Regions from separate parts of the Citrobacter farmeri genome, predicted to be linked through region 1. Evidence: predicted binding sites of a transcription regulator. Region 1 holds the regulator's gene; each other region holds the start of a gene.
The links. The regulator PurR, encoded in region 1, represses purine synthesis genes. The targets are predictions, from matches to a motif close to CANGCAAACGTTTGCNTG.
Positions count from the first base shown of each region.

Region 2: the regulator PurR is predicted to act here: its motif matches at 3,725-3,742, upstream of gcvT (glycine cleavage system aminomethyltransferase GcvT).
Region 3: the regulator PurR is predicted to act here: its motif matches at 2,631-2,648, upstream of upp (uracil phosphoribosyltransferase).
Region 4: the regulator PurR is predicted to act here: its motif matches at 2,902-2,919, upstream of gltS (sodium/glutamate symporter).

Region 1 is NZ_CP077291.1:2,494,248-2,500,082, forward strand. It holds gene I6L53_RS11690 (C40 family peptidase) at 1-83, shown strand, start outside; gene sodB (superoxide dismutase [Fe]) at 210-791, shown strand; gene I6L53_RS11700 (MFS transporter) at 838-2,004, opposite strand; gene cydH (cytochrome bd-I oxidase subunit CydH) at 2,174-2,263, opposite strand; gene purR (HTH-type transcriptional repressor PurR) at 2,557-3,582, shown strand; gene punR (DNA-binding transcriptional activator PunR) at 3,579-4,511, opposite strand; gene punC (purine nucleoside transporter PunC) at 4,623-5,828, shown strand.
Region 2 is NZ_CP077291.1:780,876-786,710, forward strand. It holds gene pepP (Xaa-Pro aminopeptidase) at 1-910, shown strand, start outside; gene ubiH (2-octaprenyl-6-methoxyphenyl hydroxylase) at 910-2,088, shown strand; gene ubiI (FAD-dependent 2-octaprenylphenol hydroxylase) at 2,180-3,382, shown strand; gene I6L53_RS23755 (hypothetical protein) at 3,456-3,506, opposite strand; gene gcvT (glycine cleavage system aminomethyltransferase GcvT) at 3,833-4,927, shown strand; gene gcvH (glycine cleavage system protein GcvH) at 4,953-5,342, shown strand; gene gcvP (aminomethyl-transferring glycine dehydrogenase) at 5,474-5,835, shown strand, end outside.
Region 3 is NZ_CP077291.1:1,290,091-1,295,925, forward strand. It holds gene purM (phosphoribosylformylglycinamidine cyclo-ligase) at 1-881, opposite strand, end outside; gene I6L53_RS05970 (6-phospho-beta-glucosidase) at 1,144-2,574, shown strand; gene upp (uracil phosphoribosyltransferase) at 2,756-3,382, shown strand; gene uraA (uracil permease) at 3,478-4,767, shown strand; gene I6L53_RS05985 (DnaA inactivator Hda) at 4,862-5,563, shown strand; gene I6L53_RS05990 (leucyl aminopeptidase family protein) at 5,653-5,835, opposite strand, start outside.
Region 4 is NZ_CP077291.1:4,713,339-4,719,173, reverse strand. It holds gene I6L53_RS22285 (AsmA family protein) at 1-1,337, opposite strand, end outside; gene xanP (xanthine/proton symporter XanP) at 1,459-2,850, opposite strand; gene gltS (sodium/glutamate symporter) at 3,080-4,285, shown strand; gene recG (ATP-dependent DNA helicase RecG) at 4,331-5,835, opposite strand, start outside.

The sequences.
Region 1 (5,835 bases):
AGATCACGTCGCTCAGCGAAGATTACTGGCAACGCCACTACGTTGGCGCTCGCCGGGTCATGACCCCCAAAACCATTCGTTAAAACTTTACCCTGTTGTTAACGCAACAGGGTAAGTTCATCTTTTGTCTCACCTTTCAATTTGCTACCCTATCCTTACGCACAATAAGGTTATTGCGCGAAATACTATTAATAATAAGGAGAGAAGCAATGTCGTTCGAATTACCTGCACTACCGTATGCCAAAGATGCGCTTGCGCCGCATATTTCCGCCGAGACGCTGGAATATCATTATGGCAAACACCATCAGACCTATGTCACTAACCTGAACAACCTGATCAAAGGCACCGCCTTCGAAGGGAAATCACTGGAAGAGATCGTACGCAGCTCAGAAGGTGGCGTGTTCAATAACGCCGCTCAGGTCTGGAACCACACGTTCTACTGGAACTGCCTCGCACCGAATGCGGGCGGCGAACCAACCGGCAAACTGGCTGACGCGATTGCCGCCTCTTTTGGCAGCTTTTCAGAGTTTAAAGCGCAGTTTACTGATGCGGCTATCAAAAACTTCGGTTCTGGCTGGACCTGGCTGGTAAAAGGAAAAGATGGCAAGCTGGCCATCGTTTCAACCTCCAACGCCGGTACGCCGTTGACCACCGACGCTACCCCGCTGATGACCGTCGACGTGTGGGAACATGCGTATTACATTGACTACCGCAATGCGCGTCCTGGCTATCTGGAGCATTTCTGGGCGCTGGTGAACTGGGAGTTTGTCGCGAAGAACTTCGCCGCATAAAGAAGATAACGCAGAAGAGACTCTCTTCTGCGTTTTTGCCCTGCCGTTAACCTGCGACACACACCTGTTCAGGCTGCTTTCTCGCCGAGACAAACACCAGCAACAGCGCCATACCTGCCACTATCGCCCCCATGACCGGAACAAAACTGTAGCCTAACCCGCCTGAAATGACGGCCCCACCGGCGGCGGCGCCCAGCGCATTCCCAAGGTTAAACGCACCAATGTTCACAGAAGATGAGAGGCCAGGCGCTTCATGAGCCACACGCATGACGCGCATTTGCAGCGGAGGCACTACCGCAAAAGTCGCCGCCCCCCATACCACCATACCGATCGCCGCCCCCAGTTCATTTTGTGCCAACAAGGGGATGGCCAACATAATCATCATCAGCAGCAGCAAAAAGCCCTTCAGCGTACCGTTAACCGAGCGATCGGCCAGTTTGCCACCGAGGTAGTTACCAATGGAAAAGCCCACGCCGATCAGAACCAGCATCCCGGTAACAAAGGCCGGAGTGGCATGGGTGATGCTTTGCAGGACGGGTGAAATATAGGTATACAGCGTAAACATTGCGCCCGCCCCCAACACGGTGGTCAGCAGCGCAGAAAGCACCTGAGGACGCATTAACACCGCGAGCTCTTTTTTCACTTCCGGTCGCGCCCCGGCACCGCCTTTCGGCAACGAGAAAAAGAGACTCAGCATTGAAATCACGCCCAGACCCGCGGTTGCCATGAACGACATTCGCCAGCCGATGGTTTCACCCAGCCAGGTCGCCGCCGGAACGCCGCCGATGTTGGCGATGGTCAGCCCCATAAACATCGTGGCAACGGCGCTGGCCTGTTTGTGCTTCGGCACCACGCTGGCTGCCACAACGGAACCCAGGCCGAAGAACGCGCCGTGGTTAAGGCTGGTTAAAATGCGTGACAGCATCAGTGTGGTGTAATCCGGAGAAATCGCCGAGAGCACGTTACCAAGCGTAAAGATAGCCATCAGAAAAATCAGCGCATTACGTCGCCCGCGATGTGACAGCAGCAGCGTCATCAGCGGTGCGCCGACCATCACGCCGACCGCATAGGCGCTAATCAGCATACCAGCCGCAGGAATAGACACATCGACACCACGCGCGATGACGGGTAATAGCCCCATCGGCGAGAATTCGGTCGTGCCGATGCCGAATGCGCCGATAGCCAGCGCCAGTAACGGATAATTAATTTTCATGCAGTGATGACTCCGGCTCTTCGCGACGGATCGCGATGCTTAACTAAGAGTCAAAAGCATGACATCAATCACAAAAAAAGAGAAGTTAACAAAAATACAAAAGACTTTTGCAGATTCAATAACAATATGGCAGGAGGTTCGAGGGAGCAGACACTCCCCCGAGGGGAAATCAATGCATTGCCGCTGTCAGACCGCCAGCAACGATTAAAGCCAGAACAATAAACGTGGTCACTAATGAAAATTTCAGATCGGTGCTCATCAACTTTTCTCCTTTTTATTCCCACACAAAAAGTGATATAGCGCATTTTTGCACACTTGAGTGCAAAAATCTCCCACGATTTAGAGTGATATGTGCTTTTAATACTTCCCCTTTTCGTTAAGATCAGCCAAAATTCGACGCTTACTTGATTAGCGTACCGGCCATTGACCCCTTCCTGACGCTCTGTGGCGTTTTCCCGTCATGCCGCACCCACGATGTTGCGCACAGGATGAGTAAAGGCAAACGTTTACTTGCGTATTTTAATGTTCAGGTTGGGTCTGGAGTGAGATTTAATGGCAACAATTAAAGATGTAGCGAAACGCGCAAACGTTTCCACTACAACCGTATCACACGTAATTAACAAAACGCGTTTCGTCGCTGAAGAAACACGCAATGCAGTGTGGGCGGCAATCAAAGAATTGCACTATTCCCCCAGCGCTGTTGCCCGTAGCCTGAAGGTAAACCATACCAAGTCTATCGGTTTGCTGGCGACCAGCAGCGAAGCCCCCTACTTTGCCGAAATTATTGAAGCGGTTGAGAAGAACTGCTTCCAGAAGGGCTATACCCTGATCCTTGGTAACGTCTGGAACAATCTGGAAAAACAGCGTGCCTATCTGTCCATGATGGCGCAAAAACGCGTTGATGGTCTGCTGGTGATGTGTTCCGAATATCCCGATCCCCTGCTTTCGATGCTGGAAGAGTATCGTCATATCCCGATGGTGGTTATGGACTGGGGCGAAGCCAAAGCCGACTTCACCGATACCGTAATTGATAACGCCTTTGAAGGCGGTTATATGGCTGGCCGCTACCTGGTCGAACGCGGACACCGTGAAATTGGTGTGATTCCGGGGCTGATGGAACGCAATACGGGCGCTGGCCGTCTGGCCGGTTTTATGAAAGCGATGGATGAAGCGCTGATTAAAGTGCCAGAGAACTGGATTGTACAGGGCGACTTCGAGCCTGAATCCGGCTACCGCGCCATGCAGCAAATTTTGTCGCAAGCGCATCGCCCAACGGCGGTCTTCTGTGGCGGCGATATTATGGCAATGGGTGCCCTTTGTGCCGCCGATGAGATGGGCCTTCGCGTACCGCAGGACGTATCGCTGATCGGCTATGACAATGTGCGCAACGCCCGCTTCTTTACGCCAGCATTGACCACCATCCACCAGCCTAAAGATTCCCTGGGTGAGACAGCCTTTAACATGCTGCTGGACCGTATCGTCAATAAGCGCGAAGAGTCGCAGTCCATTGAGGTCCACCCGCGCCTGGTGGAGCGTCGCTCCGTTGCGGATGGTCCTTTCCGCGACTACCGTCGCTAAACGTCTTCTGCGGGAGTCTCGTCAGGCTCCCGCAACCACTCTTTGTTCAGCGTTTCGCTGTCTCCCAGATAGTCAAGCAGCCAGATTAGCGCGGGTGACATATCATTCTGCTGCCAGGTCAGGCAACACCCCGCATCCGGGAAAGGGTTCTCCAGGTTCAATGCCACCCACTGTCTCTTATTGAGATACGGCTTGGCAAAATGCGTCGGCACCATACCGACACAAAGCCCGGCGCTGATACAGGTCGCGGAGGAATCCCAGTCCGGAACCACCACCCGCTTCTGGTTGTCCAGCAACCAGGTCACGCGTTTCGGCAGCGTGCGGGAGGTATCTTCCAGTACCAGTGACGGCCAGTTGCGCAACGTGTCATCACTGAGAGGCCCGCTCATGGCGGCCAGCGGATGTGTGCTGGCAACGACACAACACCAGCTCAGCTTGCCCATATCGCGGAAGGTGTATCGTCCTCCGACCGGGATCGCCTGGGTTGCGCCGATAGCGAGTTCAACCCTGCCATCTGACAGCGCGTCCCAGACGCCGTTGAACACCTCCTGAAAGACCAGCAACTCCACGTCATCAAAGTGGCGGTAAAAATCGACAATCAGCTGTCGCGTACGCTCCGGGCGCACGATATTGTCCACTGCGATGGGAAGTTGTCCGCGCCAGCCGTTGGCGATCTGCTGACACTGCTGGCGCGTGATCTGCATTTTTTTGATGACAGAGCGACCTTCTTTCAAAAACCAGGCTCCCGCCGGGGTCAGCACGACATCGCGGTGACGACGTTCAAAGAGCGGAACCGCCAGCCACTCTTCCAGTTGGCGGACCGTATAGCTGACCGCCGAGGGCACCCGGTGCAACTCCTGAGCGGCGGAACTGAAACTACCGTTGCGCGCTACGGCATCAACCACTTCCAGCGCATATTCTGACCACATAATCTGCCTACAAAATTTTTGAATGCAATAAACAAATATTACCGTTTCACAAGCCGAAATTCACTCCCTACACTCTGCGCCAGTGTCATTCATTAAAATTAGAGAACAACTATGCAACCAGGAAAAGGGTTTTTAGTCTGGCTGGCAGGACTCAGCGTGTTGGGTTTTCTGGCAACCGACATGTATTTGCCCGCTTTTGCCGCCATTCAATCTGACCTGCAAACACCGGCATCTGCCGTCAGCGCCAGCCTGAGTCTTTTTTTAGCGGGCTTTGCCGTCGCGCAACTGCTGTGGGGACCGCTCTCGGACCGCTATGGCCGTAAACCGATCCTGCTACTGGGTCTGTCCATCTTCGCCCTCGGTAGCCTGGGTATGCTGTGGGTCGAAAGCGCGACGGGATTGTTGGTTCTGCGCTTTATTCAGGCAGTGGGTGTCTGTGCGGCGACAGTCATCTGGCAGGCGCTGGTCACCGATTACTATCCTTCGCACAGAATTAATCGCATTTTCGCGACGATCATGCCGCTGGTCGGGCTGTCCCCTGCACTGGCGCCGTTATTAGGAAGTTGGATCCTGACCCATCTTTCCTGGCAGGCGATCTTTGCCACGCTGTTTATCATCACGCTGCTGCTGATGGTGCCTGCACTGTTTTTAAAACCGACTTCCCGGGCGCGCGACGACAGTAAAGATAAACTGACCTTCACCACACTGCTGCGCGCGAAAACGTATCGCGGCAACGTACTGATTTACGCGGCGTGTTCTGCCAGTTTCTTTGCGTGGCTGACCGGCTCGCCGTTTATTCTGAGTGAAATGGGCTACAGCCCGGCGGTGATTGGCCTGAGCTATGTGCCGCAGACCATCGCCTTTCTGATTGGCGGCTACGGTTGTCGCGCCGCGCTGCAAAAATGGCAGGGGCAACAGCTTCTGCCCTGGCTGCTGGTTATCTATGCGCTTAGCGTGGTGGCGACATGGGCCGCAAGCTTTATTCATCACATCACGCTTGCGGAGATCCTGATCCCCTTCTGCGTGATGGCGATAGCCAATGGCGCTATTTATCCGATTGTGGTCGCCCAGGCGCTGCGCCCGTTCCCACAGGCAACGGGGCGTGCCGCTGCCCTGCAAAATACCCTGCAATTGGGTCTGTGCTTCCTGGCAAGCCTGGTGGTTTCCTGGCTTATCAGCACACCGCTGCTGACCACAACCAGCGTGATGCTGTCGACGGTCGTCCTGGCCGGAGTGGGCTACAAGATGCAACTGCAGCCCTCAGACGCCAGCGAGCAGCATGAAGATCGCGGGATTGCCCATAGCGAATCTCATTGATATCACT
Region 2 (5,835 bases), 1.7 Mb from region 1:
GGATGAGGTAGTTTTCACCGCGCTGGAAAAACTGCGCAAAGGTTCGCGTCAGAATCTGAAATCGCCGTCAACCCTGATCGACTGGCGGCCGATGGTGCATGAAATGCGCCTGTTTAAGTCGCCAGAAGAGATTGCGGTGATGCGTCGCGCCGGAGAGATTACGGCACTGGCGCATACCCGGGCGATGGAAAAATGCCGTCCGGGGATGTTTGAGTATCAACTGGAAGGCGAAATTCATCACGAGTTTACTCGCCATGGCGCGCGCTACCCGTCCTACAACACCATTGTGGGCAGCGGTGAAAACGGCTGCATTCTGCATTACACCGAAAACGAAAGTGAACTGCGCGACGGCTCTCTGGTGCTGATTGATGCAGGTTGTGAATATAAAGGTTATGCGGGCGATATCACGCGGACCTTCCCGGTGAATGGAAAATTTACCCCGGCGCAGCGCGAGATCTACGACATCGTGCTGGAATCGCTGGAAACCAGCCTGCGTCTGTACCGCCCTGGTACTTCGATTCAGGAGGTCACCGGTGAAGTTGTGCGCATTATGATTACCGGGCTGGTGAAGCTGGGTATCCTGAAGGGCGAAGTGGATCAACTGATCGCCGATAACGCGCATCGACCGTTTTTCATGCATGGCCTGAGCCATTGGTTGGGGCTGGATGTCCATGATGTCGGCGAGTATGAGCAGGATCGCTCCCGTATTCTGAAGCCGGGAATGGTGATTACCGTTGAACCGGGGCTGTACATAGCACCCGATGCCGATGTACCAGAGGCCTATCGTGGGATCGGGATCCGCATTGAAGATGACATTCTGATCACGGAAGACGGTAACGAAAACCTGACTGCTGGTGTCGTCAAAAAGGCGGATGAGATTGAAGCGTTAATGGCAGCGGCGAGAACGTAATGAGCGTGATCATTGTTGGCGGTGGTATGGTGGGCGCGACGCTGGCGCTGGCCATTTCCCGGTTAAGTCAGGGGACACTGCCGGTTCATCTGATCGAAGCGACCGCCCCTGAAGCGGACAGTCATCCCGGGTTTGATGCCCGGGCGATTGCGCTTGCAGCGGGAACCTGCCAACAACTGGCACGAATCGGTGTCTGGCAGGCGATTGCCGATTGTGCCACCGCGATCCATACGGTTCACGTCAGCGATCGGGGACATGCCGGGTTTGTGACGCTCGACGCGGATGATTATCGCATTCCGGCGCTGGGGCAGGTGGTTGAACTGCACGACGTAGGGCTGCGGCTGTTTGCCCTACTGCGTAAAGCGCCAGGCGTCACGTTGCACTGCCCGGACCGGGTTGCCAGCGTGTCACGCACCCAGGAACAGGTGAATGTCACGCTGGAAACGGGCGAAACGATCGCCGGACGCGTGCTGGTGGCGGCGGATGGGACGCGTTCTGCGCTGGCAACCGCCTGCGGCATTGACTGGCAGCAGGAGCCCTATGAGCAACTGGCGGTGATCGCTAACGTCTCAACTGCGGTTGCCCATAACGGTCGTGCGTTTGAGCGGTTTACGGCGCACGGCCCCTTGGCGATGTTGCCGATGTCTGAAGGGCGCTGTTCGCTGGTGTGGTGCCATCCGCTGGAACAGCGTGAGGAGATTCTGAGCTGGTCGGATGAACGCTTCTGTCGTGAACTACAGGCGGCTTTCGGCTGGCGGTTGGGACGAATTACACAGGCGGGCAAACGCAGCGCGTATCCGCTTTCCCTCACCACGGCGGCGAAGGCATTCACGCATCGCACCGTACTGGTGGGAAATGCCGCGCAGACATTGCATCCGATTGCGGGGCAGGGATTTAACCTTGGCCTGCGTGATGTCATGAGCCTCGCCGAAACGCTCACCGAAGCGCAGGCGACGGGCAGGGACGTTGGCGACTACGCCGTGCTCGCGCGCTATCAACAGCGTCGTCAGGGGGATCGCCTGGCCACGGTCGGCGTGACGGACAGTCTGGTCCATTTGTTTGCCAACCGTTGGGCGCCGCTGGTTGTCGGGCGCAACGTGGGGTTGATGACCATGGAATTATGCCCTCCCGCCCGTGATGCGTTTGCGCAACGGACGTTAGGTTGGGTGGCGCGATAAACATACCCTCCAGACCGGACAGGCGAAGCGCCATCCGGCATTTATACGAACATGACGCCCGATGGCGATTTCCGATTTTCAGGAGTAAACAGTGCAAAGTGTTGATGTAGCAATCGTGGGCGGAGGCATGGTTGGTCTGGCTGTTGCGTGCGGATTGCAGGGCAGCGGTTTACGTGTCGCTGTGCTCGAACAGCGCGAACCGCAACCGCTGGCGGCGGATGCCGCTCCCGCGCTTCGCGTATCGGCGATCAATGCCGCCAGTGAAAAACTGCTTACCCGCCTGGGCGTCTGGTCAGACATTGTGGCTCGTCGCGCCAGTTGTTATCACGGGATGGAAGTGTGGGATAAAGACAGCTTTGGCCGTATTGAATTTGATGACCAAAGTATGGGTTACAGCCATCTGGGCCATATCGTGGAGAATGCGGTTATCCATTATGCGCTGTGGCAAAAAGCGCAGCAATCCTCCGATATCGCGCTGATGGCACCTGCCGAATTGCAGCAGGTGGCATGGGGCGAAAACGAAGTCTTCCTGACGCTGAAAGATGGCGCCATGCTCACGGCGCGTCTGGTGATAGGTGCCGATGGGGCAAACTCGTGGCTGCGCAATAAAGCGGACATTCCACTGACCTTCTGGGATTACCGGCATCATGCGCTGGTCGCGACCATTCGTACCGAAGAAGCACACGGTGCCGTTGCCCGTCAGGTGTTTCATGGTGAAGGTATCCTGGCGTTTCTGCCGCTCAGTGATCCGCATTTATGCTCCATCGTCTGGTCACTTTCCCCCGCAGAAGCTGAGCGCATGCAGCAGGCCAGTGCAGAGACCTTCAATCAGGCGCTGAATATCGCCTTTGATAATCGCCTGGGGTTGTGCAGCGTAGAGAGTGAACGCCAGGTATATCCGCTGACGGGACGCTATGCGCGTCAGTTCGCCTCGCATCGTCTGGCGCTGGTCGGCGACGCTGCGCATACTATTCACCCACTGGCTGGGCAGGGCGTGAACCTCGGCTTTATGGATGCAGCAGAACTGGTGGATGAACTCAAACGTCTGCATCGCCAGGGTAAAGACATCGGCCAGTACCTCTATTTGCGTCGCTATGAGCGAAGCCGTAAGCACAGCGCTGCGATGATGCTGGCGGGCATGCAGGGGTTCCGCGAGCTGTTTGCGGGAAGTCATCCGGCGAAAAAACTGCTGCGTGATATGGGGCTGAAACTGGCTGATTCCCTTCCGGGTGTAAAACCGCAACTTCTCCGTCAGGCAATGGGATTAAACGATCTGCCTGAGTGGCTTCGCTAAGAATTCACCTCGTTTAAAGAATTTGAGACCCGTCACATTTCCTTCTCCCGGCGACGTCGCCGGGGGGCTTTCCTCATTTGAAATAAACTAATTTCACCCTTCTTTTCGCATTATATTTTCTAATGTCGTGATTTTTTCATAACGCCAGTTTTGACATTTTTTTAGCGTTTAATGCCGTTATGTTCGTCATTTTAGTGGTGTTGATTGTCATTTGTCTGTGTTATTTGCGTATTACTTGGTTTTTTATGCTGATGATGTTTTGGCGGTTTTTAGTCATAAGCTAATGTGATGGTTAATTTTGTTTTATGGTTTAGTGTGGATTTCGGTGGTAAGTTCAGGGGCAAAGAGAACGTTTGCGTCGGGGCCCATGAGTGGCATCGATGCCGGGTTTCGTGGCGACAATTTTCGCCGTGAAAGGGTGGTCAGCCCCGCTTATTCAATGAGGACAAGATGGCTCAACAGACTCCTTTGTACGAACAACACACGCTATGCGGTGCCCGCATGGTCGATTTTCACGGTTGGATGATGCCGCTACATTATGGTTCTCAGCTCGACGAGCACCATGCGGTCCGTACCGATGCCGGGATGTTTGATGTGTCGCACATGACCATCGTCGATCTACACGGCAGTCGCACCCGGGAGTTCTTGCGTTATCTGCTGGCGAACGACGTGGCAAAGCTAACGAAAACCGGCAAAGCCCTTTACTCCGGTATGCTCAACGCCTCGGGCGGCGTGATAGATGATCTGATTGTTTATTACTTTACCGAAGACTTCTTCCGCCTCGTTGTAAACTCCGCCACCCGCGAAAAAGACCTCTCCTGGATTACCCAACACGCAGAACCTTATGCCATCGACATTACCGTGCGTGATGACCTGTCGCTGATTGCAGTGCAAGGGCCAAACGCGCAGGCGAAGGCGGCATCCCTGTTTACTGACGAGCAGCGCAAAGCCGTTGAAGGTATGAAACCGTTCTTCGGTGTGCAAACGGGTGACCTGTTTATCGCCACGACCGGTTACACCGGTGAAGCAGGCTATGAAATTGCGATGCCGAATGAAAAGGCGGCGGATTTCTGGCGTGCACTGGTAGAAGCGGGCGTACAGCCGTGTGGTCTGGGCGCGCGCGATACGCTGCGTCTGGAAGCGGGTATGAACCTGTATGGTCAGGAGATGGACGAGGGGATCACTCCGCTGGCGGCCAATATGGGCTGGACCATCGCCTGGGAACCGACTGACCGCGACTTTATCGGTCGCGAAGCGCTGGAAGTGCAGCGGGAAAAAGGCCACGAACAGCTGGTAGGTCTGGTGATGACCGAGAAAGGCGTTCTGCGTAACGAACTGCCGGTACGTTTCACTGATGCCCAGGGTAATCAACTGGAAGGCGTTATCACCAGCGGTACTTTCTCACCGACGCTGGGCTATAGCATTGCGCTGGCACGCGTGCCGGCGGGCATTGGCGAAACGGTCATTGTGCAGATTCGCAACCGCGAAATGCCGGTAAAAGTGACTAAACCTGTTTTTGTGCGTAACGGCAAAGCCGTTGCGTGATTCATCCTTTTCTGGAGATTGATTGATGAGCAACGTACCAGCAGAACTGAAATACAGCAAAGAACACGAATGGCTGCGCAAAGAAGCTGACGGCTCTTACACCGTTGGCATCACCGAACACGCTCAGGAACTGTTGGGCGATATGGTTTTTGTTGACCTGCCGGACGTCGGCGCGACCGTGAGCGCCGGCGACGACTGCGCGGTTGCTGAGTCCGTCAAAGCCGCTTCTGATATTTATGCGCCGATCGGCGGTGAAATCGTGGCTGTTAACGACGCGCTGAGCGACTCCCCGGAACTGGTGAACAGCGAGCCGTACGCCGGTGGCTGGATCTTCAAAATTAAAGCCAGCGATGAGAGTGAACTGGACTCTCTGCTGGACGCGACAGCGTACGAAGCTCTGCTCGAAGACGAATAAATACGCTTATGCCGGATGGCGCTTACGCTTATCCGGCCTACAGATCGCGCCCAGGCCCGGTAAGCGTAAGCGCTACCGGGCAAACCAGTCAGACAATCACGATTCACTGCACGTTTCAGGAACCATCGCCCATGACACAGACGTTAAGCCAGCTTGAAAACAGCGGCGCTTTCATTGAACGCCATATCGGACCGGACGCCGCGCAGCAGCAAGAGATGCTGAATGCGGTTGGCGCTGAGTCGTTAAATGCGTTGATCGGCCAGATTGTGCCGAAAGACATTCAGCTCGCGACCCCGCCGCAGGTTGGCGAAGCGGCGACCGAATACGCTGCGCTGGCAGAATTAAAGGCCATCGCCGGGCGTAACAAGCGCTTCACGTCATACATTGGCATGGGTTATACCGCCGTGCAGCTGCCGCCCGTTATCCTGCGCAACATGCTGGAAAACCCTGGCTGGTACACCGCTTATACGCCTTATCAGCCGGAGGTGTCGCA
Region 3 (5,835 bases), 1.2 Mb from region 1:
ATTTCATGCTGGCTGACGTTACCGGCCTTCTGCAGCCAGTTAAAGACCGCTGGCCACTGCCAGGAAGACTCATCGATCACCGCCTGCGTGTTGTCCGGCAGGACGCGCGGAATGTTTTCCCAGAAGCCGCCGCCGGTCAGGTGTGCGATGGCATGTACATCAGCTTTCTCAATCAGTTCCAGAATCGATTTCACGTAGATACGGGTCGGCGCCAGCAGGTGGTCGGCCAGTGGCTTGCCTTCCAGATCCGTCGTTTCCGGATCGCAATCGCTGACTTCTACAATTTTACGCACCAGTGAGTAACCGTTAGAGTGCGGGCCGCTTGAACCCAGGGCAATCAGCACATCGCCATCGGTCACTTTGGAACCGTCAATGATTTCTGATTTTTCTACCACGCCGACGCAGAAACCCGCGACGTCATAATCTTCACCGTGGTACATCCCTGGCATTTCCGCGGTTTCCCCACCGACCAGCGCACAGCCGGACTGCAGACAACCTTCTGCGATCCCCTGAATCACACTGGCTGCGGTATCCACATCCAGTTTGCCGGTGGCATAGTAGTCGAGGAAAAACAGCGGTTCAGCACCCTGAACCACCAGGTCGTTGACGCACATCGCCACGAGATCGATACCGATGGTATCGTGACGTTTCAGATCCATCGCCAGACGCAGTTTTGTCCCTACGCCATCAGTGCCGGAAACCAGTACTGGTTCACGATATTTTTGCGGCAATGCGCACAGCGCACCGAAGCCACCCAGACCACCCATGACTTCCGGGCGGCGAGTTTTCTTCACTACGCCTTTGATTCGATCCACCAGAGCATTACCCGCGTCAATATCAACACCGGCATCTTTGTAGCTAAGAGAGGTTTTATCGGTCACTGCCTGGTTCCCCACGTTTTCTTACGGTAAAAGTAAAATTCGGCGCAATTCTAACAGGGAAAGCAAACGTTTGCGAGCCTGTGTTACATCCGTTTTTATCTGTCGAGTTTTGCAGCATTTTCTTCGCAATGCTTCGTTTTTATGACCTGAGCCACGAAAATGAAACCGGGTTCAGTTTCCTCCTTGAAAGCATGGATGGGATTGCTCAGTATCTTACTGAAACCGGTTTCTGTTTTGCCATTGCGAATCAACGAGGGAAACTATGTCTGGATTTAATGCGAATTTCATGTGGGGTGGGGCGGTTGCCGCTCACCAACTAGAAGGCGGCTGGCAGGAAGGAGGAAAAGGGGTTAGCGTTGCCGATGTGATGACGGCAGGAGCTCACGGTGTGGCGCGCGAAATCACCGATGGCGTTCTGCCAGGAAAAAATTACCCTAACCACGAAGCGATCGATTTCTATCACCGCTACAAAGAGGACATCAGGCTGTTCGCGGAAATGGGCTTTAAATGTTTTCGCACTTCCATTGCCTGGACGCGTATTTTCCCGCTTGGGGATGAAGCACAGCCAAACGAGGCCGGACTGAAATTTTATGATGATTTGTTTGATGAATGCCTGAAGTATGGCATTGAACCGGTGATTACCCTGTCGCATTTTGAAATGCCCTATCATCTGGTGACGGAGTATGGCGGCTGGCGCAATCGGAAGCTGATCGACTTTTTTGTCCGCTTTGCAAAAGTGGTCTTCACGCGCTATCAGCACAAAGTGAAGTACTGGATGACGTTTAATGAGATCAACAACCAGGCCAATTTCCATGAAGACTTTGCGCCGTTTACTAACTCCGGCCTGAAGTATCAGCCTGGCGAAGATCGTGAACCCGTGATGTACCAGGCCGCGCATTACGAGTTAGTGGCCAGTGCGCTGGCGGTGAAAGCCGCACGCGACATTAATCCGTCGTTACAGATCGGCTGCATGATCGCCATGTGTCCTGTCTACCCACTGACCTGCGCGCCGGACGATATGATGATGGCGATGAATGCCATGCACCGTCGCTACTGGTTTACCGATGTGCATGTCCGGGGAAAATATCCGCAGCATATCCTCAACTATTTTGCGCGCCGCGAGTTTGACCTCGATATTACAGAGGAAGACCGCGTTGCCCTGTCTGAAGGCTGTGTGGATTACATCGGCTTCAGCTACTACATGTCATTTGCCACTAAAGCGACGGACGATAATCCGCAGCTCGATTACGACGAGAGCAAAAGCCTGGTTTCCAACCCCTACGTACAGAAATCGGACTGGGGCTGGCAGATTGATCCGGTGGGGCTGCGCTATTCGCTGAACTGGTTCTGGGATCACTATCAGCTCCCGCTGTTTATCGTTGAGAACGGCTTTGGCGCGATCGATGTCCAACAGCCTGACGGCACTGTTGATGACAGCTATCGGATTGAATATCTGGCGGCGCATATTCGTGAGATGAAAAAAGCGGTAGAAGAGGATGGCGTGGATCTAATGGGTTACACCCCATGGGGATGCATCGACCTGGTCTCGGCGGGAACGGGAGAGATGAAAAAACGCTACGGATTTATCTATGTTGATAAAAATAATGACGGTAGCGGGACGCTGGCCCGGCGGCCCAAAAAATCTTTCGCCTGGTATCAGCAGGTGATAAAAAGCAACGGTGAATCCCTCTGATTTCAGCCACTTGATACACTGCCCCGCACGGAATGCGGGGCATGTTTTATACTCATCACCCAAACGTATACCACTTTGCTTGATCCAGGTCATGCATACGTTATGTTGCGTCAGAGAGGAAAAGCGGTATAATCCGGCGATTTTTTTGTGGTTGCCACTCGTCTGAGGAAAGGAGAAGAGTATGAAGATCGTGGAAGTCAAACACCCACTCGTCAAACACAAGCTAGGTCTGATGCGTGAAAACGATATCAGCACCAAACGCTTTCGTGAACTCGCCTCGGAAGTAGGCAGTCTGCTGACTTACGAAGCGACTGCGGGCCTGGAAACTGAAAAAGTGACCATTGAAGGCTGGAATGGTCCGGTCGAAGTCGATCAAATTAAAGGCAAAAAAATTACCGTCGTGCCTATCCTGCGTGCAGGTTTGGGGATGATGGACGGCGTGCTGGAAAACGTACCGAGCGCACGTATCAGCGTGGTCGGCATGTACCGTAACGAAGAGACCCTGGAGCCGGTTCCGTATTTCCAGAAGTTGGTTTCTCATATTGACGAGCGCATGGCGCTGATCGTCGACCCCATGCTGGCGACCGGGGGTTCCGTTATCGCAACCATCGATCTGCTGAAAAAAGCGGGCTGCAGCAGCATCAAAGTGCTGGTGCTGGTGGCGGCGCCGGAAGGCATCGCCGCGCTGGAAAAAGCGCATCCGGATGTGGAACTGTACACCGCATCGATCGACCAGGGCTTAAACGAGCACGGATACATTATTCCGGGGCTTGGTGATGCCGGCGATAAGATTTTTGGTACCAAGTAAGTGAATAACTAATAAATAGCCGACTTTAAGAGTCGGCTTTTTTTTGAATAAAACAACTCAACGACTCATAACAAACACACTCAGAGGAAAACACTATGACGCGCCGTGCTATCGGGGTGAGTGAAAGACCGCCGCTTTTACAGACAATCCCGCTTAGTTTGCAACACCTGTTCGCCATGTTTGGCGCAACCGTGCTGGTGCCAGTTCTGTTTCATATTAACCCGGCCACCGTTCTGTTATTCAACGGGATCGGGACATTGCTCTATCTCTTTATCTGTAAAGGAAAAATCCCGGCCTATTTAGGCTCAAGCTTCGCCTTTATCTCACCGGTTTTGCTGTTGCTGCCGTTGGGATATGAAGTGGCGTTGGGCGGTTTCATCATGTGTGGCGTGCTGTTCTGCCTGGTGTCTTTCATTGTGAAGAAAGCCGGTACGGGCTGGCTGGACGTTATGTTTCCTCCTGCTGCCATGGGCGCAATCGTTGCCGTCATTGGTCTGGAGCTGGCAGGTGTTGCCGCCGGTATGGCCGGACTGCTGCCAGCGGAAGGACAAACTGCGGATTCTAAGACCATCATTATCTCGATGGTGACGCTGGCGGTGACCGTGTTCGGCTCGGTGCTGTTCCGTGGTTTCCTCGCGATCATCCCTATCCTGATTGGGGTACTGGCAGGTTATGCGTTGTCGTTTGCGATGGGCGTGGTCGATACCACACCGATTGCCGAGGCGCACTGGTTTGCACTGCCGACCTTCTACACCCCTCGCTTTGAGTGGTTCGCTATTCTGACCATTCTGCCTGCGGCGCTGGTGGTGATTGCCGAACACGTTGGTCACCTGGTGGTGACAGCGAATATCGTCAAAAAAGATCTGGTTCGCGATCCAGGCCTGCATCGCTCGATGTTTGCCAACGGTCTGTCGACGGTGATTTCCGGCTTCTTTGGCTCCACCCCGAACACCACCTACGGTGAGAACATTGGCGTGATGGCAATCACGCGTGTTTACAGTACCTGGGTGATCGGCGGAGCGGCGATTTTTGCCATCCTGCTCTCCTGCGTCGGCAAACTGGCGGCGGCGATTCAGATCATCCCACTGCCGGTGATGGGCGGGGTATCATTGCTGCTGTATGGGGTGATCGGCGCGTCCGGTATTCGCGTGTTGATTGAATCGAAAGTGGATTACAACAAGGCGCAGAACCTGATCCTGACCTCCGTGATCCTGATCATCGGCGTCAGCGGTGCGAAGGTGCACATTGGCGCGGCGGAACTGAAAGGGATGGCGCTGGCGACAATCGTTGGGATCGCGCTGAGCCTGATCTTCAAGCTAATCTCTGTCCTTCGCCCGGAAGAAGTGGTGCTGGACGCGAAAGATGCGGATACGCCGCAGCAGTAAAAGGGATCCGGGCAGTGATGCTGCCCGGTTTCTAACACGACAGAATTCTGTGGTAAACTCATCGCGATTGAATGAAATCTGGATTGAGGTCTCTCTGAACACACCGGCACAGCTCTCTTTGCCACTTTATCTTCCTGACGACGAAACTTTCGCAAGTTTCTGGCCGGGGGATAACGCCTCTTTACTGGCTGCACTGCAAAACGTGCTGCGCCAGGAACATAGCGGATACATCTATCTTTGGTCACGTGAAGGCGCGGGTCGTAGTCATTTGCTGCACGCCGCCTGTGCTGAACTGTCTCAGCGTGGCGATGCGGTAGGCTATGTACCACTGGACAAACGCACCTGGTTTGTACCGGAAGTGCTCGACGGGATGGAACATCTGTCGTTAGTTTGCATCGACAATATCGAATGCGTCGCCGGAGATGAACTGTGGGAGATGGCTATTTTTGATCTCTACAATCGCATTCTGGAATCCGGAAAAACGCGGTTGCTGATCACTGGCGATCGACCGCCGCGTCAGTTAAAACTGGGGTTACCCGATCTGGCCTCGCGTCTGGACTGGGGACAAATCTACAAGCTGCAACCGCTGTCGGATGAAGACAAACTGCAGGCACTGCAGCTGCGCGCCCGACTGCGTGGATTTGAACTCCCGGAAGACGTGGGGCGTTTCTTGCTTAAGCGACTCGACAGAGAAATGCGCACGCTGTTTATGACGCTCGATCAGCTTGATCACGCGTCTATCACCGCGCAGCGCAAATTAACCATCCCATTCGTGAAAGAGATCCTGAAGCTGTAGCCGGAATACAAGGTTACGTATCACAGTAGGCCTGATAAGCGCAGCGCCATCAGGCATCCGCTGTCGAACAAATGCCGTAACGCCGGGGCTTACTTCTCAACTGCCAGCTCGTTAAACAAATGCTGCATCAGCAGTGGAATGGGTCTACCCGATGCCACGCTTCTCCCTCCTTCGCGCCACAACGCGGTACCGCTGATGTCCAGATGGGCCCACGGGATTGTCGGCGGACAGAAATGATGCAGCAGCCAGGCCGCAGAGGCGCTGATCGCGGC
Region 4 (5,835 bases), 2.2 Mb from region 1:
CGGCGTACATCGACGCGGTTGAAGGTGGCAGCGGCGGCATTCAGGGTCGCATTTCCGCTCCAGACGCCCCATTGCTGGTTCTGGACCAGCCCCAGATTCGCGCCATAGCCATCCAGCGCGGTCAACTGCCACGGGAACGTCGGATCGATATCAATCACCAGATTGCGGCTGGCATTAAATTTCTTCAGCGTCAGGCTGTTCAGCCACGCCGGCAGCGGCTGCATCCAGCGTTGTTTCCAGTTTTCTGGCAGGGTGTACTCTATGCCCGCAATGGCGGCGTCATCGAGGATCAGGGCTTTACCTTCGCGCAGCCAGTTGCCGGAAGTCCTGACCATGCCGCCTTCCCAGCGGCTTGTGAACTGGCGCAGTGCGATACCTTGCGGTGAAAACTCCGCATTCAGAATGGGATCGAACAGGTGCAACGAGCCAAAAATGAACTCACTGGCATTCATTGATAACTTGCCTTCCTGCGTCTGCCAGTCGTCTTTGCTGAACGTCAGATTGCGCAGACTAAGGTCAAGGTCGGTAACCGCCCAATCCGGCCCCTGAAGACGCGCGTCGGTGACCTCCAGGCGATTAATCTGTAGTGACGGGATGGTATTAAGCGGCGCGAAAAAGCCGGCTAGTGATTTATCGCTTTGCAGTCGGATGTCGTTCAGTCGAAGATTCTCAACCATCCAACTGCCGTCGGCAAGGCGCTTTACCACACCGGTTAAGGCACCGCGCGCGATATCTGCGCCAATATTGCTTAATGTCACCTGTTCGTTGTCGATGCTGCCTTCAATCAAGACGTTGGCAGCAGGAACGTCATTCAGCGTCAGAGAGCCGGCGCTGAGCTGGATCTGCGCTTTTCTGCCGAGCACGTTGCCAGCTTCAGGCAGCCACGGGATGACGCCGCCATTCACCCGCTGGGCGCTCAGATCCCACTTACTGCCTGGACTGTTAAATGCCATATCCTGTAACTGCAGGCGATCGGCCTGGAAGGGAAACGGTGCCGTCTGAGGAGAAATATTCAGAGTGCCGTTTTGTAGCAGGATCGTATCGACATGTCGTGGATGCGTCAGCTGGCGAGTGCTCAGGCCAATATCAACCGTTTTTGCCACGAGCGTGGCTGGTTGGCCGTCGCGCCCAAAGGTGACGTTTTTCAGCAGGATATGCGAAGGAGAAGAAAAACGATGGTCCATCGCCTCAAAGGACAGTCGATAGTCGCTGTGCTCAGATATCCAGGTACTGATGTGTTCCGCGCCCCAGCGTGTTTGCAGCAGGAAATAGAGGCCGAGAATCACCACCAGAAGGGCGATCAGCACGTAGAGAATCAGCTTTCCAATAAATTTCATGGTCTTCCATCCTGCGAAGTGCACATAGTTGAGTTATGCACGATTTACGCGCAATCCTCAAGGCAGGAATCGTGAAAGAGTATGATAGCGACGGCGAAGTTGAATCACCGTCGCAACGTGTTTACTGCTTTTCAGGCGGGAAAATCAGATTCAGTACGATAGCGGTGATACCACCGGCAGCGATTCCGGAAGAGAGCAGGTTTTTCACCCAGTCAGGTGCGAACTGCAGGATCAGTGGCTGCTGAGAAACACCAAGACCGACTGCCAGCGACAGCGCAATAATCAGGATCGCGCGGCGATTCAACGGTTCGCGGGAAACGATACGCACGCCAGACGCCGCGATAGTCCCGAACATGACAAGCGTAGCCCCGCCGAGTACCGGCTCAGGAATATGCTGCACAAAACCACTCACTGCCGGAAACAGACCGAGTACGATCAGCATCAGCGCAACCACGAAGCCAACGTAGCGACTGGCCACGCCAGTCAACTGAATGACCCCGTTGTTTTGTCCGAAACAGGAGTTCGGGAAGGTGTTAAAGACTGCAGAGACGAATGAGTTCAGGCCGTTCGCCAGAACCCCCCCTTTCAGACGTTTCATATACAGTGGACCTGAAACGGGCTGTTCGGAAACGTCGGACGTTGCGGTGATATCGCCGATGGTTTCCAGTGAGGTGATCATAAATACCAACATCAGCGGCAGCAGCAGGTTCCAGTCAATGCCCAGACCGTAGTACAGCGGCGTCGGGACCATGATCAGTTCCTGGGAGGCTGGCGCGCTGTTTTCCGGCAGCATGCCCATGAACCACGCCAGAGCATAACCTGCAGCCATGGCGATAACCAGTGAAGCCACGCGCAGGTACGGATTTCGCTGACGGTTGAGCAGAATAATCAGCAGCAGCACAACGCCTGCCAGCATCAAGTTTTTAGGTGCGCCGAAGGTGTTGTCGCTCATTGCGGCATAGCCACCGCCGATAGACGTCAACCCCACCTGAATCAGCGACAGGCCGATGATCATTACCACCACACCTGAGACCAGCGGGGTGATAATTCGACGCGCGAGATGCAGGATGCGCGAGAGTACCATCTCTGTGCAACTGGCCAGCATCAGAGTACCAAACAGCGCCGCCATCATGGTGGGAACGTCTGCGCCACCGGTTTTTAGTGCCGTACCGCCCATAATCAGCGGTGCCACGAAGTTAAAACTGGTGCCCTGAATCGATAACAGCCCCGAACCTACCGGACCCCATGCTTTAATCTGAATAATGGAGGCCACGCCGGAGGCGAACAGCGACATACTGATAATGTGTTGCGTATCCTGAGCCGGTAACCCCAGCGCCTGACAGATGAGCAGCGCCGGCGTAATCACCGCAACGAACATTGCCAGCAGATGCTGACAGGCGGCAAACAGGGTTTGTGGAAGCGGCGGGCGATCTTCAAGACGATAAATCAGTTCGCTGTTTTGAGTCTGAGCAACCGGTTGCGCATTTTCGGACTCGAGGGTGTTAACAGACATCAGTGATAATCCCGTGATAGCAAAGCGGGCATTTTATCTGAGCAGAGGGTAAAAGCAAACGTTTGCGAGTGAACGTTCTTAATATTTAAAATAGATAAAATCACATTTTTATATAACTTTCCGCGCTTTTCTGCTTAAAATCCATGCCGAATTATCATTAAAAGCTAAAAATAGCCTCAGGAATAAGACATCGTGCGTAACTGATTCAGACGTACTCAAGGAGCTTTGTATGTTTCAACTCGATACCTTATCAACCCTCGTTGCCGCAACGCTGACGTTGCTGCTGGGGCGTAAACTGGTTCAGTCAGTCTCCTTTCTTAAGAAATACACGATTCCAGAACCTGTTGCCGGCGGGCTGCTGGTGGCGCTGGCCCTGTTGGTGCTGAAAAAGAGCATGGGTTGGGAAGTGAACTTCGATATGACGTTGCGCGATCCGCTGATGCTGGCATTTTTTGCTACTATCGGTTTAAACGCCAACATCGCCAGCCTGCGGGCAGGCGGTCGCGTAGTGGGGATTTTCCTGATCGTCGTGGTGGGGTTGCTGCTGATGCAAAACGCCATCGGCATTGGGATGGCCAGCCTACTGGGACTTGATCCACTGATGGGGCTGATTGCCGGCTCGATCACGCTGTCTGGCGGACACGGTACCGGCGCGGCCTGGAGCAAGTTGTTTATCGAACGCTACGGCTTTGCTAACGCGACTGAAGTGGCGATGGCGTGCGCTACTTTTGGTTTGATCCTCGGTGGTCTGATTGGCGGGCCTGTTGCGCGTTACCTGGTCAAACACTCGACGACACCGGACGGTATGCCTGACGATCAGGCGGTGCCTACCGCGTTTGAAAAACCGGACGTCGGGCGCATGATCACTTCTCTGGTACTGATCGAAACCATTGCACTTATCGCTATCTGTCTGACCGTCGGTCGGATTGTTGCGCAACTGTTGGTGGGAACGGTGTTTGAGCTGCCTACGTTTGTCTGCGTGCTGTTTGTCGGCGTGATTGTCAGTAACGGCCTGGCAGCGGTGGGCTTTTATCGCGTTTTTGAGCGCGCGGTGTCCGTTCTCGGGAACGTCAGCCTGTCGCTGTTTCTGGCCATGGCGTTGATGAGCCTGAAGCTGTGGGAACTGGCTTCACTGGCTCTGCCAATGCTGGCAATCCTGGTGGTGCAGTCCATCTTTATGGCGCTGTACGCGATAGTGGTGACCTGGCGGATGATGGGCAAAAACTACGATGCAGCCGTGCTGGCGGCGGGCCATTGCGGGTTTGGTCTGGGGGCGACGCCAACGGCAATTGCCAACATGCAGGCGATTACCGAGCGGTTCGGGCCTTCACATATGGCCTTTCTGGTGGTGCCAATGGTCGGTGCGTTTTTCATCGATATCGTCAACGCGCTGGTGATTAAGCTGTATCTGCTGTTGCCTATTTTTGCGCAATAACGAGAAGGTGCGGTGGTGATGAACCACTGCGCTTTTGCATCGCCATCAGGCGTTAGAATAGCGTTCTGTTTCCGGCATCCAACGCGCGATCAACGCCTTTGCCTCTTGTGGGTAACGTTCATGAATGTGACGTGCAATGCGCTGAACTTCCGGAATAATGGCCTGATCGCGCAGTAAATCTGCCACCTTAAATTCCGCATTCCCCGTCTGCCGCGTACCCAACAATTCACCGGGCCCGCGAATTTCGAGATCTTTTTGCGCAATCACAAAGCCATCGTTGCTGTCACGCAGTACCTGCAACCTCAGCTGTGCGGTTTTGGACAATGGGGCTTTATAGAGCAGCACACAGTGGGAAGCCACCGCGCCGCGCCCTACGCGACCACGCAACTGATGTAACTGCGCGAGACCCAGACGCTCCGGGTTTTCGATAATCATCAGACTGGCATTAGGGACATCCACGCCCACTTCGATCACCGTGGTGGCGACCAGCAGGTGAAGATCGCCCTGTTTAAACGCCGCCATCACCGCCTGTTTCTCGGCCGGTTTCATGCGCCCGTGGACCAGGCCGACGTTCAGTTCCGGCAGGGCGAGTTTCAGCTCTTCCCACGTGGCTTCGGCTGCCTGCGCTTCTAACAGGTCAGATTCTTCAATCAGCGTACAGACCCAGTAGGCCTGGCGACCTTCCTGCGTACAGGCGTTGCGGACGCGATCAATAATGTCGCTGCGGCGCGTATCCGGAATAGCAACCGTCGTGACGGGGGTACGTCCGGGCGGCAGTTCGTCAATGACGGAGGTATCGAGATCCGCGTAGGCGGTCATCGCCAGCGTTCGTGGAATGGGGGTAGCGGTCATGATCAACTGATGCGGATGGAAACCCTGCTGCTGGCCTTTTTCCCACAGCGCGAGGCGCTGATGTACACCAAACCGGTGTTGTTCGTCGATGATGACCAGTGCAAGACCGTTGAACTGCACCTGTTCCTGGAAAATCGCGTGCGTTCCCACCACCATCTGCACCTGCCCGCTGGCGATCGCCTCTTGTTGCGCGAGGCGAGCTTTCCCTTTTTGTTTCCCTGCCAGCCAGCCGACCTCTACGCCAAGAGGCGCAAACCAGTTACGGAAGTTATTGGCATGCTGTTCCGCCAGCAACTCGGTTGGTGCCATCAATGCGACCTGTTTCCCATGTGCGATCGCTCTCAGGGCTGCGAGCGCGGCGACCAGCGTTTTACCGGAGCCGACATCGCCCTGCACCAGACGCATCATCGGGATATCGAGCGCCATATCGTGCTCGATTTCCGCCACCACGCGGGCCTGCGCACCGGTTGGCTTAAAAGGCAGCGAGGCTAACAGTTGGTTTTTCAGCTTGTCGTTGGCGCGCAGCGGTTGGGCATGGAAGCGCTGCGCGCCCGCACGAAGCGCCAGCATGCTCAGGTTATGTGCCAGTAACTCCTCCAGGATCAGACGACGCTGTGCCGGATGTTGACCAGTTTCGAGATCGCTTAACTGTAGCGTTGGCGGTGGGCGATGCAGCGTGCGGAGCGCTTCGGGCAGGC